2 regions of the Rahnella sp. ATs2 genome follow, and region 2 is predicted to be linked to the other one. Evidence: riboswitches for the same ligand, from Rfam matches in the RefSeq annotation. Region 2 holds a riboswitch; the other holds the start of a gene.
What was found. A riboswitch is a leader RNA that binds a small molecule or an ion and turns the genes downstream of it on or off. The one in region 2 is predicted to bind thiamine pyrophosphate.
Positions count from the first base shown of each region.

Region 1: another riboswitch for thiamine pyrophosphate. It lies ahead of thiM (hydroxyethylthiazole kinase); the one in region 2 lies ahead of thiC (phosphomethylpyrimidine synthase ThiC).

Region 1 is NZ_JBLYPL010000002.1:122,181-129,167, forward strand. Features, by position in the region: gene thiD (bifunctional hydroxymethylpyrimidine kinase/phosphomethylpyrimidine kinase) at 1-597, opposite strand, end outside; gene thiM (hydroxyethylthiazole kinase) at 594-1,403, opposite strand; TPP riboswitch at 1,438-1,536, opposite strand; gene ACJY2G_RS02275 (N-acetyltransferase family protein) at 1,663-2,124, shown strand; gene ACJY2G_RS02280 (DUF3313 domain-containing protein) at 2,264-2,923, shown strand; gene ACJY2G_RS02285 (hypothetical protein) at 3,302-3,490, shown strand; gene guaA (glutamine-hydrolyzing GMP synthase) at 3,927-5,504, opposite strand; gene guaB (IMP dehydrogenase) at 5,720-6,987, opposite strand, start outside.
Region 2 is NZ_JBLYPL010000037.1:6,708-13,694, reverse strand. Features, by position in the region: gene thiH (2-iminoacetate synthase ThiH) at 1-637, opposite strand, end outside; gene ACJY2G_RS24660 (thiazole synthase) at 634-1,413, opposite strand; gene thiS (sulfur carrier protein ThiS) at 1,415-1,615, opposite strand; gene ACJY2G_RS24650 (HesA/MoeB/ThiF family protein) at 1,612-2,361, opposite strand; gene thiE (thiamine phosphate synthase) at 2,354-3,007, opposite strand; gene thiC (phosphomethylpyrimidine synthase ThiC) at 3,004-4,956, opposite strand; TPP riboswitch at 5,079-5,205, opposite strand; gene rsd (sigma D regulator) at 5,291-5,806, opposite strand; gene nudC (NAD(+) diphosphatase) at 5,905-6,690, shown strand; gene hemE (uroporphyrinogen decarboxylase) at 6,762-6,987, shown strand, end outside.

The DNA of each region.
Region 1 (6,987 bases), on a different contig from region 2:
GGTAAACCGCTCGCGTGAACCGGCCATAAACAGCCAGTCAGGACTTTCCTCATCACTCAGATGACCGCCTTTCATCAGCACCGCGCCACATCCCATCGCCAGTAGTGCTTCTCCCTGCTCCCGCATTTCGGTTTCATTAGTCGCTGTCGCACACTCCAGCAACGCGGCGGCTTCCGGCAGATTTGGCGTAATAATGGATACCTGCGGGATCAGCAAACGGCGCACGGCATCCACGGCTTCCGGCAGTAGCAGCGGATCGCCACTTTTCGCCAGCATAACGGTATCCAGTACCACAAAGGGCGGCTGATAATGTCTGAGCCGCTCCGCAACCACGTCCACTATCTGACTGTTTGCCAGCATGCCGATTTTCGCACTGTCGATACGCACGTCGCTCAGTACGGAATCCAGCTGCGCCGAAACAAACTCCGGCTCGATGTTATAAACTGACTGCACGCCGCGGGTATTCTGCGCCACCAGCGCGGTGATCACGCTGGTACCGTACGCACCCAGCGCCGAGAAGGCTTTCAAATCTGCCTGGATCCCCGCTCCACCGCTCGGATCTGTGCCGGCAATCGTCAGTGCATTAATCCGTTTCATTGCATCCCCTCCCCGTTCAGCCACTGCTCATCTATCAAATAAAGATTATCGAGGAACTGAGGCGTGAAACTGCCCGGTCCGTTTACGGCTGCACAAGCACGTTCACCGGCACATGACATCACGCGACAGGCAGCGGCAACGTTATCCAGCCGGTCGCCCGGTAAAGCCACAAAGGCCGCCACCACGGCTGACAGGGCGCATCCGGTGCCAACAATGCGGGTCATCATCGGATGCCCGCCTGCTACGGACCGGCTGCGTTCGCCGTCAGTGACATAATCCGTTTCACCGGTGACAGCGACAATCGCGCCGGTGTTACGCGCCAGCTGTTGTGCGGCAGGTAAAGCTGACAGGGAGTCATCACCACTGTCAACGCCACGGCCGGACGCGCTGAGTCCGCTGAGCGCAAGAATTTCGGACGCATTACCACGAATGGCAGCAGGTTTAAGCGTGATGAGTTCAAGGCAAAATTCGGTGCGCCAGCTCAGGCCACCGACAGCGACCGGATCCAGTACCCAGGGCTTTCCGGCCTGATGAGCCGCGTGAACAGCTGCCAGCATCGCATCGGCATGAAGACGGGTCAGCGTGCCGACATTCACCAGCAAAGCATCAGCAATGGCACTGAACTGCGCGGCTTCGGCGGGATCAACCACCATCGCAGGGGACGCCCCCAGCGCTAGCAGAACATTGGCAGTAAAAGATTGTACGACATCGTTGGTCAGGCAGTGGACCAGCGGCGCAGAAAGGCGGAGTTGTTTCAGAGAAGTGGCGGCTAAAGAGCCGGGCAACAAGGTAGGTCGGGTATTCATAAGTCTCCCTACCGGCGCTAAAGAAGGCGGTATCAGGAGAGATACCTGACTTCCCTACGCTGGCATAATCCAGATCAGGTAATACGGGTAAAATCTCAGCCCTGCTTTACAGCGGGCACCCCGAGTCAAGGAAGCATTATTGGTGGCGAGGGTCAGAATATCAATCAGGAAATGCGATATAAAATCGTTAAGTCAACGTAATTGAACTCGCCGCACTTCACTGGCAGTATCGGAAAACAAACCTAAACCACAGACTTTGATGATAAAAAATTCTCAGGAGCTTTCTTTGCCATCACCCCTCAAAATCCGGCCTTATGAAGAAGCAGACCGCCCGTTTTTACGCACGTTGTATCTGGCCTCACGAAAGCACACCTGGACATGGCTGGAGGATGATTTTCAGCTGGAAGATTTTGATCGTGCTGTTATCGGCGAAAAGATACTGGTCGCCGAACGTGACGGACATTTGCTGGGCTTCGCCTCGATTTTCACTCAGGAGGATTTCCTGCATAACCTGTTTGTCGATCCCAAATATCAGGGAACCGGCGCAGGTTCGGCGTTGCTTCGCGCGGCGCAAGAGACGTTTACCCGTCAGGGCTCTCTGAAATGTTTAGTAAAGAGTAAAAAATCAGTCGATTTTTACCTGTCAAAAGGCTGGAACATCATGGCTACAGGGGAAAGTCCAAAGGGCGAATACTATCTATTTCATTCATCAAAAAAATAATTAAAGAAGAAATGATTACCTCACATAACCGTTTTTTCGCGATCCTGACGGATATCAATTTTTCTTTTTAGTTAAGAGGTTAAATTCCGCAGCAGTGCTATACATACTTGGTCTTCCTTAAAATATTTCGAGGGTACGAATGAAAAGAATAAAACTGATGCAGGTTGCTGCAGTCGCCGGCGTGCTGTTTTTAGCCGGTTGTACCAACCACGTCACACAAGCGGATAAATTCTCAGGCTTCCTGGGGGACTATTCCGGCCTTAAGGAAGTTAAAACCGCAGGTGGCAGTCCGGTTCTTCGCTGGATTGACCCTTCGTTCAAAAAAGCCAACTACTCCTACATCAAATACGAACCGATTAAGTTCTATCCAGAGCCTCAGCCAACTGAACAAATCAGCAAGGAAACCCTGCAGGGTGTTCTGGATTATGCTAACAGCCGCATGAAACCTGCGCTCGCTGAGCGTTTGCCTCTGACAGATCACGCGGGGCCGCGTACCTTGATCTTCAAAGGTGCAATCACTGGTGTGAATACTTCGGCTGAAGGTCTGCAATTCTATGAAGTGATCCCGGTTGCCCTGGTCATTGCCGGTACTGAAACCGCGACCGGCCACCGCACACGTGATACCGAAGTGTATTTCGAAGGCGAGTTGATCGACTCAGCAACCGGCAAACCGGTAATTAAAGTCGTCCGTAAGGGCTTCGGAAAACAAGTTTCTAACGATACACAAAAAGTCACCGCGAACGATTTGAAAACAGTGGTCGATAGTCTGGCGAACGACACCAAGTTGTTTAACGAGTAATTTTCGTCACCGCATCACAATCAGGGCAGCCAGTTGGCTGCCTTTTTTCATACTGAATCAGCAATAAACTCACGCAGCCACTGATGAATGGAAATCCGCGCTGGATGCCGTCAGCAAAATGGCGGTGATGTGATATTCCGGTACTGACACTGCAGCCGGACATTACACCGGGGATAAATGGGTTCACGGCGCATCTGAAATAACGTTTTATGTTACCTGAACATTTATTAATGCAAGGGTATCTCCCCAGCATTCTGGCGTTATGTTTTTTGGAACAGGCCTCGTAACTATGAAAATATAACTATCACAAATTCCGTTTTAATTTGCAGGTGTTTTAAAACTTGAGTAATCTGCCTTTCGTTATCAGGGAGATTAAAAATGGAATTCGACATCACGACATTTTTCAAAGCCATACTCGGCGGCGCAGGTGCAGGATATGCATTCACTGGCGGTATTTCTCTTGCACTACCGGAACTTATCGTCACGGACAGACTGTTGCTTTCAATGGCGGCCATCGGTGCGGTGTTGTTGCCACTCCTGTATCTAAAGAGCATATGGAGAAAGTGAGTTGCGAGAATTACACTGGTACCTTCCCGTCAATTCAGATCAGCTTGCGCACTTCTATTGTTATCTCTGCGTGAGTTATATTTTTGTTCATCTGACATGGGATGCATTTTCGATAAAAACACCGGCATTTTCACTGGAGAACCTCCAATATAAAGTAGGGGAAATATTTTCATCAGCCACTTTTGCCAATAGTCTTTTCTTTATTGTTATTTTACTGGATATAAATAATCCTCTGAGAAATTCTGATGCATTTATTTTTCCACTCATTTTTTCAGCAATTTCAGGGATCTTTATTTCACTATCGGCAATAGTGCCTAAAGCGAAAAGCTAACAAAGTCATTGGCTATGACAACAATTAAAACAGATATAAAAAAAAGCCCCCTGCAACAGCAGCGGGCTTTAAGAGCTAGTTATCGGCTAAGGATATATTGCCGAATCATTCCCACTCAATTGTTGCCGGTGGTTTACCAGAGATGTCATACACCACGCGGGAAATGCCGTTGACTTCGTTGATGATGCGGTTGGAGCAGCGGCCGAGGAAATCATACGGCAGGTGCGCCCAGTGCGCGGTCATGAAGTCGATAGTTTCTACTGCGCGCAGGGAAACTACCCAGTCGTATTTACGGCCATCGCCCATCACGCCAACGGAGCGGACTGGCAGGAAGACGGTAAAGGCCTGGCTGACTTTGTTGTACAGATCGGCTTTATGCAGTTCTTCGATGAAGATCGCATCGGCGCGACGCAACAGATCGCAGTACTCTTTCTTCACTTCGCCCAGCACGCGAACGCCTAAACCTGGCCCCGGGAACGGGTGACGGTAAAGCATGTCATACGGCAGACCGAGTTCCAGGCCGATTTTACGCACTTCGTCTTTGAACAGCTCTTTCAGCGGCTCAACCAGACCCAGTTTCATTTCTTTCGGCAGACCGCCCACATTATGGTGCGATTTGATCACGTGCGCTTTACCGGTGGCAGACGCCGCAGATTCGATCACGTCAGGATAGATTGTGCCCTGCGCCAGCCATTTCACTTCATCCTGCTTGCAGGCTTCTTCGTCAAACACTTCTACGAAGACGCGGCCGATGATTTTACGTTTGGCCTCTGGCTCATCAACGCCAGCCAGTGCTGACAGGAAACGCTCTTCGGCGGCAACGTGAACGATATTCAGACCGAAACGGTCGCCAAACATTTCCAGAACCTGATCTGCTTCATTCAGACGCAGCAAGCCGTTGTCCACGAATACGCAGGTCAGACGCTCTCCGATTGCACGGTGCAGCAGCATGGCGGTGACGGAGGAGTCAACGCCACCAGAGAGGCCGAGGATCACGTGGTCGTCGCCAATCTGCACACGCAGACGTTCTACGGCATCTTCGATGATTTTCGCTGGCGTCCACAGGGCTTCGCACTCGCAGATATCCATCACGAAACGCTCGAGCATACGCAACCCCTGACGAGTATGCGTCACTTCCGGGTGGAACTGCACACCGTAGAAGCGTTTTTCTTCGTTGGCCATAATGGCAAACGGGCAAGTTTCAGTGCTGGCAACAGTCACGAAATCAGATGGGATAGCCGTCACTTTATCGCCGTGGCTCATCCAGACGTCGAGCAGCGGTTTGTTGTTCTCGCTCAGGGCGTCCTGAATGTCGCGGATCAGCGCGCTTTCAGTCTGAACTTCAACCTGCGCATAACCAAATTCGCGCTCGTTTGAGCCTTCAACATGGCCGCCTAACTGCATCGCCATGGTTTGCATGCCGTAGCAGACGCCCAGAACCGGTACACCGGCTTCGAAAACGTAATCAGGGGCGCGCGGGCTGTCATGCTCGGTGGTACTTTCCGGGCCGCCGGACAGGATGATCCCGTTCGGATTGAATTCGCGGATTTGGGCTTCGGTTACGTCCCAGGCCCAGAGTTCGCAATAGACACCCAGTTCACGCACGCGGCGCGCAACAAGTTGGGTGTACTGGGAGCCGAAATCGAGGATCAGGATACGGTGCTTGTGAATATTTTCGCTCATGAGGGGGCGTTTTCCAGAAAGCAATAAAAGCGTTAAAACGGAATATTAATCAGCCCGGAAATAACGGGCTGGGTATTAATTTGTAGTGACTCGATCCAGGCGCTCGCGAGCTAAGGTGAGGCAAGGCGGAAGCTGGCGAAAAAGCGCAGTTTACATGACGTAAATGAGCATTTTGAGCCAGCTTCCAACGCCGACGCGCAGCAGCGACTATGGGATTAAGAACCCATGCGGTAGTTCGGTGACTCTTTGGTAATCGTCACGTCATGTACGTGGCTTTCCTGGATCCCTGCACCGCTGATGCGGACAAACTCAGCCTTGGTGCGCAGGTCGTCGATGGTAGCACAACCGGTCAGCCCCATACAGGAGCGCAGACCGCCCATTTGCTGGTGGATGATTTCTTTCAGACGGCCTTTATATGCGACGCGACCTTCAATACCTTCCGGTACCAGTTTGTCAGCGGCGTTATCAGTCTGGAAGTAACGGTCAGAAGAGCCTTTGGACATCGCGCCCAGAGAACCCATGCCGCGGTAAGATTTGTACGAACGCCCCTGATACAGCTCGATTTCGCCTGGAGATTCTTCTGTACCAGCCAGCATCCCGCCAACCATCACGCAGCTTGCGCCAGCAGCGATGGCTTTTGCGATGTCACCGGAGAAGCGGATACCGCCGTCAGCGATAACCGGAATACCGGTGCCTTCCAGCGCTTCAACCGCGTCAGAAACAGCGGTGATTTGTGGAACACCAACGCCGGTCACGATACGGGTGGTACAGATGGAGCCAGGACCGATACCGACTTTCACTGCGCTCACACCGGCTTTCGCCAGTGCCAGAGCACCTGCGCCAGTGGCAACGTTACCGCCAATGATTTGCAGATCCGGGTATTTAGCGCGGGTGGCGCGGATACGTTCCAGAACACCTTCGGAATGGCCGTGAGAGGAGTCAATCAGCAGGACGTCAACACCGGCAGCAACCAGCGCATCGATACGTTCTTCATTGCCCGCGCCTGCACCAACCGCTGCACCGACGCGCAGGCTGCCCTGCTCATCTTTACAGGCATTTGGTTTACGCTCAGCTTTCTGGAAGTCTTTTACGGTGATCATACCGAGCAGATGGAATTGCGCGTCAACAACCAGCGCTTTCTCTACACGTTTTTCGTGCATTTTTTGCAGCACGACTTCGCGGGCTTCGCCTTCTTTGACGGTGACCAGACGCTCTTTCGGCGTCATGACCGCAGTCACAGGCTGTTCCAGATCGGTCACGAAGCGCACGTCACGACCGGTAATAATACCGACCAGTTCGTTTTCTTCAGTCACGACCGGATAACCGGCAAAACCGTTAATTTCGGTGAGTTCTTTAACCTGACGCAAAGTGGTCGATGGTGTGACTGTTTTAGGGTCAGCAACAACGCCGCTTTCATGCTTCTTCACGCGACGGACTTCTTCCGCCTGACGCTCAATAGACATGTTCTTGTGGATAAATCCGA
Region 2 (6,987 bases):
CGAGCCGGTCTGGTGTTTCCAGTCGCCAGAAGAAATCCTGTTTCTGGCCTCGCAGATGATGTAATGCATACGTCGGCGCGTGATAGGTTTCCTGATAAACCAGCACGCCATCCAGTCCCAGCGTTTTCAGCTCAGCATATTCTTCCTGTTGCAGCGGCTGAACTTCAATCATCAGCGAATCAAAATGGTTTCTGATCGCCGGGAAATGACGGCGAAAATAGTCCATTCCAACTTTCCCTTTGTGTTCGCCGGTGACCAGCAACAGATGTTTGAAGCCCAGCGCATTCAGCGCTTCGCATTCCCGCCCGATTTCATCCTTATCCAGCGTTTTACGTTTGATTTTATTGCTCATCGAAAAGCCGCAATAAGTACATTCGTTGGCGCAAAGATTGGATAAATACAGCGGTGCGAAGAAATTCACCGTGTTGCCGAAGCGCTGGCGCGTGAGTTGTTGAGCCCGCTGCGCCATGGGTTCCAGATAAGGCAGCGCCGCCGGAGAAATTAACGCCATAAAATCCTCACGGTCGATTTTATTCCGGCTGAGCGTCCGTTCGACGTCACGTGTTGTTTTACTGTTAATGCGCAGCGAAAGGTCATCCCAGTTCAGCGCAGACCAGACATCCGTAAAGCTGCTCATGACGTCGCCTGTGAGGTATTGAGAAAACCGGTCAGCGGGCTGGATGCACTGGCGTGTCGCTGTCTGCCGCCTAAACCACTCTGGCGGGCAATGACTCCGGCCTGAACCGCGAGGCGGAATGCGGTAGCCATCTCTACCGGATCGCCCGCGACGGCAATCGCGGTATTGACCAGCACAGCATCGGCGCCCATTTCCAGCGCTTGCGCGGCCTGGCTCGGCGCGCCAATACCGGCATCCACCACCACAGGAATACGCGCCTGTTCGATGATGATTTGCAGAAACTCGCGGGTTTGCAGCCCCTGATTGGAACCGATTGGCGCACCCAGCGGCATGACCGCTGCGCAACCCGCTTCCTCCAGACGCTTACACAGCACCGGATCCGCGCTGCAATACGGCAGAACCACGAAGCCTTGTTTCACCAGAATCTCTGCGGCTTTCAACGTTTCAACGGCATCAGGCAGCAGATATTTTACATCCGGGTGAATTTCGAGTTTCACCCAGTTTGTTCCCAGCGCTTCTCTTGCCAGTTGCGCGGCAAACACCGCTTCTTCCGCCGTTTTGGCGCCTGAGGTATTCGGCAACAAACGTACACCTAGCTGTTGCAGGGGAGACAAAATGTCGTCTCCGCCGCGACGCAGATCGACACGTTTCATCGCCATGGTCACCAGCTGAGAGCCGGATGCTTCGAGCGCTCGTTGCATCAGCACCGGACTGGCGAATTTTCCCGTACCTGTAAAAAGGTGCGATGTGAATGTGGTATCAGCAATTTTTAACATGTCAGCCTCCGGCTATCGCCTGAAAGAGCAAAATCTCATCACCGTCTTCCAGCAAGTGAGCAGGCCAGTTATCACGGGGAATAATGACCTGATTAACTGCCAGCGCGCTGCCTGCAGGGTTTAATGCCAGTACATCGAGCAGGGTCAGCAATGTGAGCGGTTGACTGAAGTGGTGAGATTCATCATTAACCAGAATGTTCACGCGTGGCCTCCGCAGACGGCACAGCTTGACGATCGCTTGAGTTGCAGCGAACGCCAGTTTTGTGTTTTTCCGTCGAACAGCCGCAGTTTGCCGCTTAAGGATGAAGGCATTCCGACTAGCATTTTTATTGCTTCCAGCGCTTGTAGTGTACCGATCACTCCGACCACGGGGCCGAGTATTCCAGCGCTTCGGCAGTTGCGTTGAGGTTCTATTTTTTCAGGGTAGAGGCAGGCGTAACAGCCTTGAGAGTAAGGTGGTTCAATTACCAGCAGCTGACCACTAAAACCAATGGCGCTTCCACTAATCAAAGGCTTGCTAGCTGCGATACAAGCGGCATTTACTGCATGGCGAGTGGCCATATTATCGCTGCAATCCAAAATTAGATCGGCCGTTAAAACAGCCTGAGTAAGCAAATCTTCTTGAAGACGCAGGTGAATGGCGATGCAGTCGAGCTGCGGAGTTAAGGACTGCAAATGGCACTTCGCCAGATTGGCCTTATTTTGTCCTATGTCATTCGTACGATATAAAATCTGTCTTTGTAAATTAGATATATGCAATTTATCGTCATCAGCGAGTAAGAGTTTGCCAACTCCGGCGGCTGCCAAATACAGCGCAGCAGGGGAGCCTAAACCGCCGAGCCCGACAATCAACACTTTGGAATTAGTTAATTGCTCCTGCCCTTTAGTACCGATGTCTTCCAGCAACAATTGCCGGCTATATCTTAAGAACTCCTGGTCGTTAAGCATCTTCCGGCACCTTGCTGGCGCATATAGCCAGCAGTTCGGCGGTAGCGGCACGCCAGTCCGCTGCCTGCGTAATGGCGCTGACCACGGCAATGCTGCCGACGCCGCAATCGAGAACCGACGGCGCGCGGTCAATACTGATCCCGCCGATGGCCACCGTCGGGAATCTTCCGTCGAGTTGCTTAATATGTCGGGAGAGTTCTTCCAGACCCTGCGGGGCTGACGGCATGTCCTTGGTCTGCGTCGGGAAGATATGTCCGAGTGCGATATATGAAGGATTCACGGCGACAGCGCGCGCCATTTCAGTATCGTCATGGGTGGAGACGCCCAGTCGTAAACCGGCCTGACGGATTGCCTCAAGATCGGCAGTATCCAGATCTTCCTGACCCAGATGCACGCCATAAGCCTGATGTTTTACCGCCAGACGCCAGTAATCGTTGATGAATAACCGCGCCTGATATTTTTTCCCTAGTGCGATGGCCTCGATTATTGCTGGCTCGACTTCTTCATCGGGTAAATCTTTTACACGCAGTTGCAGCGTTTTAACGCCTGCCTCCAGCAGGCGGGCGATCCATTCCACAGTATCAACGACCGGATATAAACCGAGGTGAAAAGGAACGGCAGGAAAGGGCTGAGCGGACTGATTCATTTGTTGATCTCCGTGGCAGGGTGATAAAGCTCGCTGCCGCGTGAACGGAATTCGGCCGACATTTGCGCCATGCCGGATTCAACGAGTTCTATTGGCTGGGCTTTGGCTTCCAGCGCGGCGGCGTAATCGCGAACTTCCTGAGTGATTTTCATTGAGCAGAATTTCGGACCGCACATCGAGCAGAAGTGAGCAACTTTGCCGGATTCCTGCGGCAGCGTTTCATCGTGGTAAGCGCGGGCAGTGGCCGGATCCAGAGCCAGATTGAACTGGTCTTCCCAGCGGAATTCAAAACGCGCTTTGGACATGGCGTTATCGCGGATTTGCGCACCCGGATGACCTTTGGCTAAATCGGCGGCGTGTGCTGCGATTTTGTAGGTAATCAAACCCTGCTTAACGTCTTCTTTGTTCGGCAGGCCGAGATGCTCTTTTGGCGTGACATAACACAGCATGGCGCAGCCAAACCATCCAATCATCGCCGCACCAATACCGGAGGTGAAGTGGTCGTAACCCGGCGCGATATCGGTGGTCAGCGGACCGAGCGTATAGAACGGCGCTTCGTGGCAGTGCTCGAGTTCTTCGGTCATGTTGCGTCGGATCATCTGCATCGGCACATGCCCGGGACCTTCGATCATCACCTGCACATCGTATTCCCAGGCAATTTTGGTCAGTTCGCCCAGCGTGCGTAATTCAGCGAATTGTGCTTCGTCATTGGCATCCTGAATTGAGCCCGGACGTAAGCCGTCGCCCAATGAAAGGGAGACATCGTAGGCGGCGCAGATTTCGCAAATTTCACGAAAATGCTCAAACAGGAAACTTTCGCGATGATGTGACAGACACCATTTCGCCATAATCGAACCACCACGCGACACAATGCCGGTCAGACGTTTGGCCGTCATCGGCACGTAACGCAGCAAGACACCGGCATGAATGGTGAAATAATCGACGCCTTGCTCGGCCTGTTCCAGCAGGGTATCGCGGAACATTTCCCAGTTCAGGTCTTCGGCCACGCCGTTCACTTTTTCCAGTGCCTGATAAATCGGCACCGTGCCGATCGGCACCGGGCTGTTACGCAGGATCCATTCGCGGGTTTCATGAATATAACGGCCGGTGGAGAGATCCATCACGGTGTCTGCGCCCCAGCGCGTTGACCACACCAGCTTCTCGACTTCTTCTTCGATGGATGATGTCACCGCTGAGTTGCCGATATTAGCGTTCACTTTCACCAGGAAATTACGCCCGATGATCATCGGCTCTGATTCAGGATGGTTGATGTTGGCAGGAATAATCGCACGCCCGGCGGCGACCTCCTGACGCACAAACTCTGCGGTGATATTGGCAGGCAAATGCGCGCCAAAGCTTTCACCGGGGTGTTGCTGGCGCAAAATCTCTCCACGGATCCGCTCGCGGCCCATGTTTTCGCGAATGGCGATGAACTCCATTTCCGGGGTAATCGTGCCTTTGCGTGCGTAATGCAGTTGCGTAACATTTTTGCCAGACATGGCTTTACGCGGACGCGGCAGATGCTCGAAGCGCAGATGATCCAGCCCTTCGTCCGCCAGCCGTTGCTGGGTAAAGCCGGAGCTGACCTGTGGGAGTTCCTCCGTGTCCGCACGCTCTTTTATCCAGCGGGCACGTAATTTTTCCAGACCGGTGTGCACGTCGATAACTGCTGACGGATCCCCGTAAGGTCCGGCGGTGTCATAAACAGGGATGGCTTCGTTTTCTTCGAACTTCGGATTATCTTTGCCACCGCCGACCAGTGTCGGGCTGAGCTGGATTTCACGCATCGGCACGCGAATATCTTTGCGGTCACCTTCAAGATAAATACGGCGGGAATTGGGGAAGGCTTCGCCCTGCAAACTGTCGATAAACGACTGAGCCTGCGCACGTTGTTCACGGCGATTAGACGCTTTCTTTTCGGAAATAACGGGTTTCTGGGTACTCGACATAGCAAATTCCTCGCAAAAAAACGTGATGGAAAATTGCTTGTCTGGAGGTATACGGCAGGAGTAAAAATGGGCGGTGCAGCACAGGCGGCCTGATGCAGGCGAATGCCAGAGTGAGCTGAACGCATAACATTACTCTTGTTCCCTTCGCGGGTACTAACCCGATCAGGTTCCGCGGATCCCGAATTAACGGTCTCAGCCTGGCGTAATCTTCGCGAGAAAATTATGCGCTAGGCACTCCGACAAGAAGCCTCAATATAGGAGGCGTTTTTTGAAACTACAACTAAAACTACAATTAAAACCACAAACAGGTGCAGAGTTTTAATGTGACAAAGCGTTAAGCCGGTCTGGCGAGATGTTCTTCATTTGCAGGGGGTTTTTCTTCATGATTGCTGCGGTCAAATGCCAGAATAATCAATTGATCTTCCAGCTGAAAACGCGCATCCAACGCTTCACCTACATCGGATAATGCATAATGAAATGCGAAAGCATTGTCATCATCAATATCATTTTCAGTGTAACTATCATGGAAAGCCATGATAGCTTCAGTGTTCAGCTCCAGTGCAGGGTATATTTTCGCAGCCTGCAATTTTATCGGACTGTTCGCACCTTCGACTTCATCAATGATCCGCTGATACAGATGGAAATGACCGGCAGAAAGATAGTCCACCAGGTTATGGCAAAAGTTATCCAGCGCTTTTTCGTTGAGAGGGGTATGTTTTTCTTTATTGGGTTTCAGGCCGACCAAAGTGCAGTACGAAACCAGCAGCTCTTTGCGCGCGTGCAGCCATTGATCCACTAACTCATTACTGCCACCAACGCGTTGGGTCAGTCTTTCCAGACGATTTAGCATGGTTGACTCCGTGAGCGATAAAAAAGTAACTAAAAGTTACTAATATGTGAATATCTTACTCAGATTGTCAGTCCCGACGAGGTTATGCAACAACAATTATGGAATTACAGATTACTGAGCAACATAACGGCTGGTGGGTTATCAGCCAGGAAGGCAAGCTGTGGCTGCCTGAGGGCGAACTGCCGTTTGGCAGCGCCGCACAATATTCTCTGACCGGTAAAACGGCGCGTCAGATTGGTGAATGGCAGGGTGAACCTGTCTGGCTGGTCCGTCAGACAATGCCAAATCATATGGTTTCTGCCCGTCAGCTGCTGGATCAGGATCGCGGATTATTCCAGCTGGTCGGGCGCGGCGTGCAGCTGTCAGAATTTTATCGTTCTCATAAGTTCTGCGGATACTGCGGGCATGAAATGCACGTCAGTAAGACCGAGTGGGCCGCACTTTGCGGGAATTGCCGCGAACGCTATTACCCGCAGATTGCGCCCTGCATCATTGTAGCAATCCGCAAAGGTGATGAGATTTTGCTGGCGCAGCACGTCCGTCATCGTAATGGCATTCACACGGTTCTGGCTGGCTTTGTTGAAGTCGGTGAAACACTGGAAGAAACCGTGGCTCGCGAGGTCATGGAAGAAAGTAATATCCGCGTGAAGAATGTCCGTTACGTCAGTTCCCAACCGTGGCCGTTCCCCAATTCGCTGATGATGGCATTTATGGCGGATTACGACAGCGGCGATATTAAACACGACCCGAAAGAGCTGCTTAACGCTGACTGGTACCGCTTTGACCAGCTGCCACAGCTGCCACCGCCCGGCACGATTGCCCGTCGTCTGATTGAAGACACAGTTGCGCAGTGCCGCGCAGAAAGCGAAGACGACGAGGTCTAGCGTCAGTTTTGCGTGATAGAATGCCGTCATATGATTGTCGGGCGGCCCGAATATTGAAGGAAAGAGCAAGAATGAATGAGTTGAAAAACGACCGTTACCTGCGTGCTTTGTTACGTCAGCCAGTGGACATTACACCGGTGTGGATGATGCGTCAGGCTGGCCGTTATTTGCCGGAGTACAAAGAAACCCGCGCTGAAGCCGGCGATTTTATGTCGCTGTGTAAGAATGCCGAACTGGCTTGTGAGGTGACTTTACAGCCGCTTCGTCGCTATCCGCTGGATGCAGCGATCCTGTTCT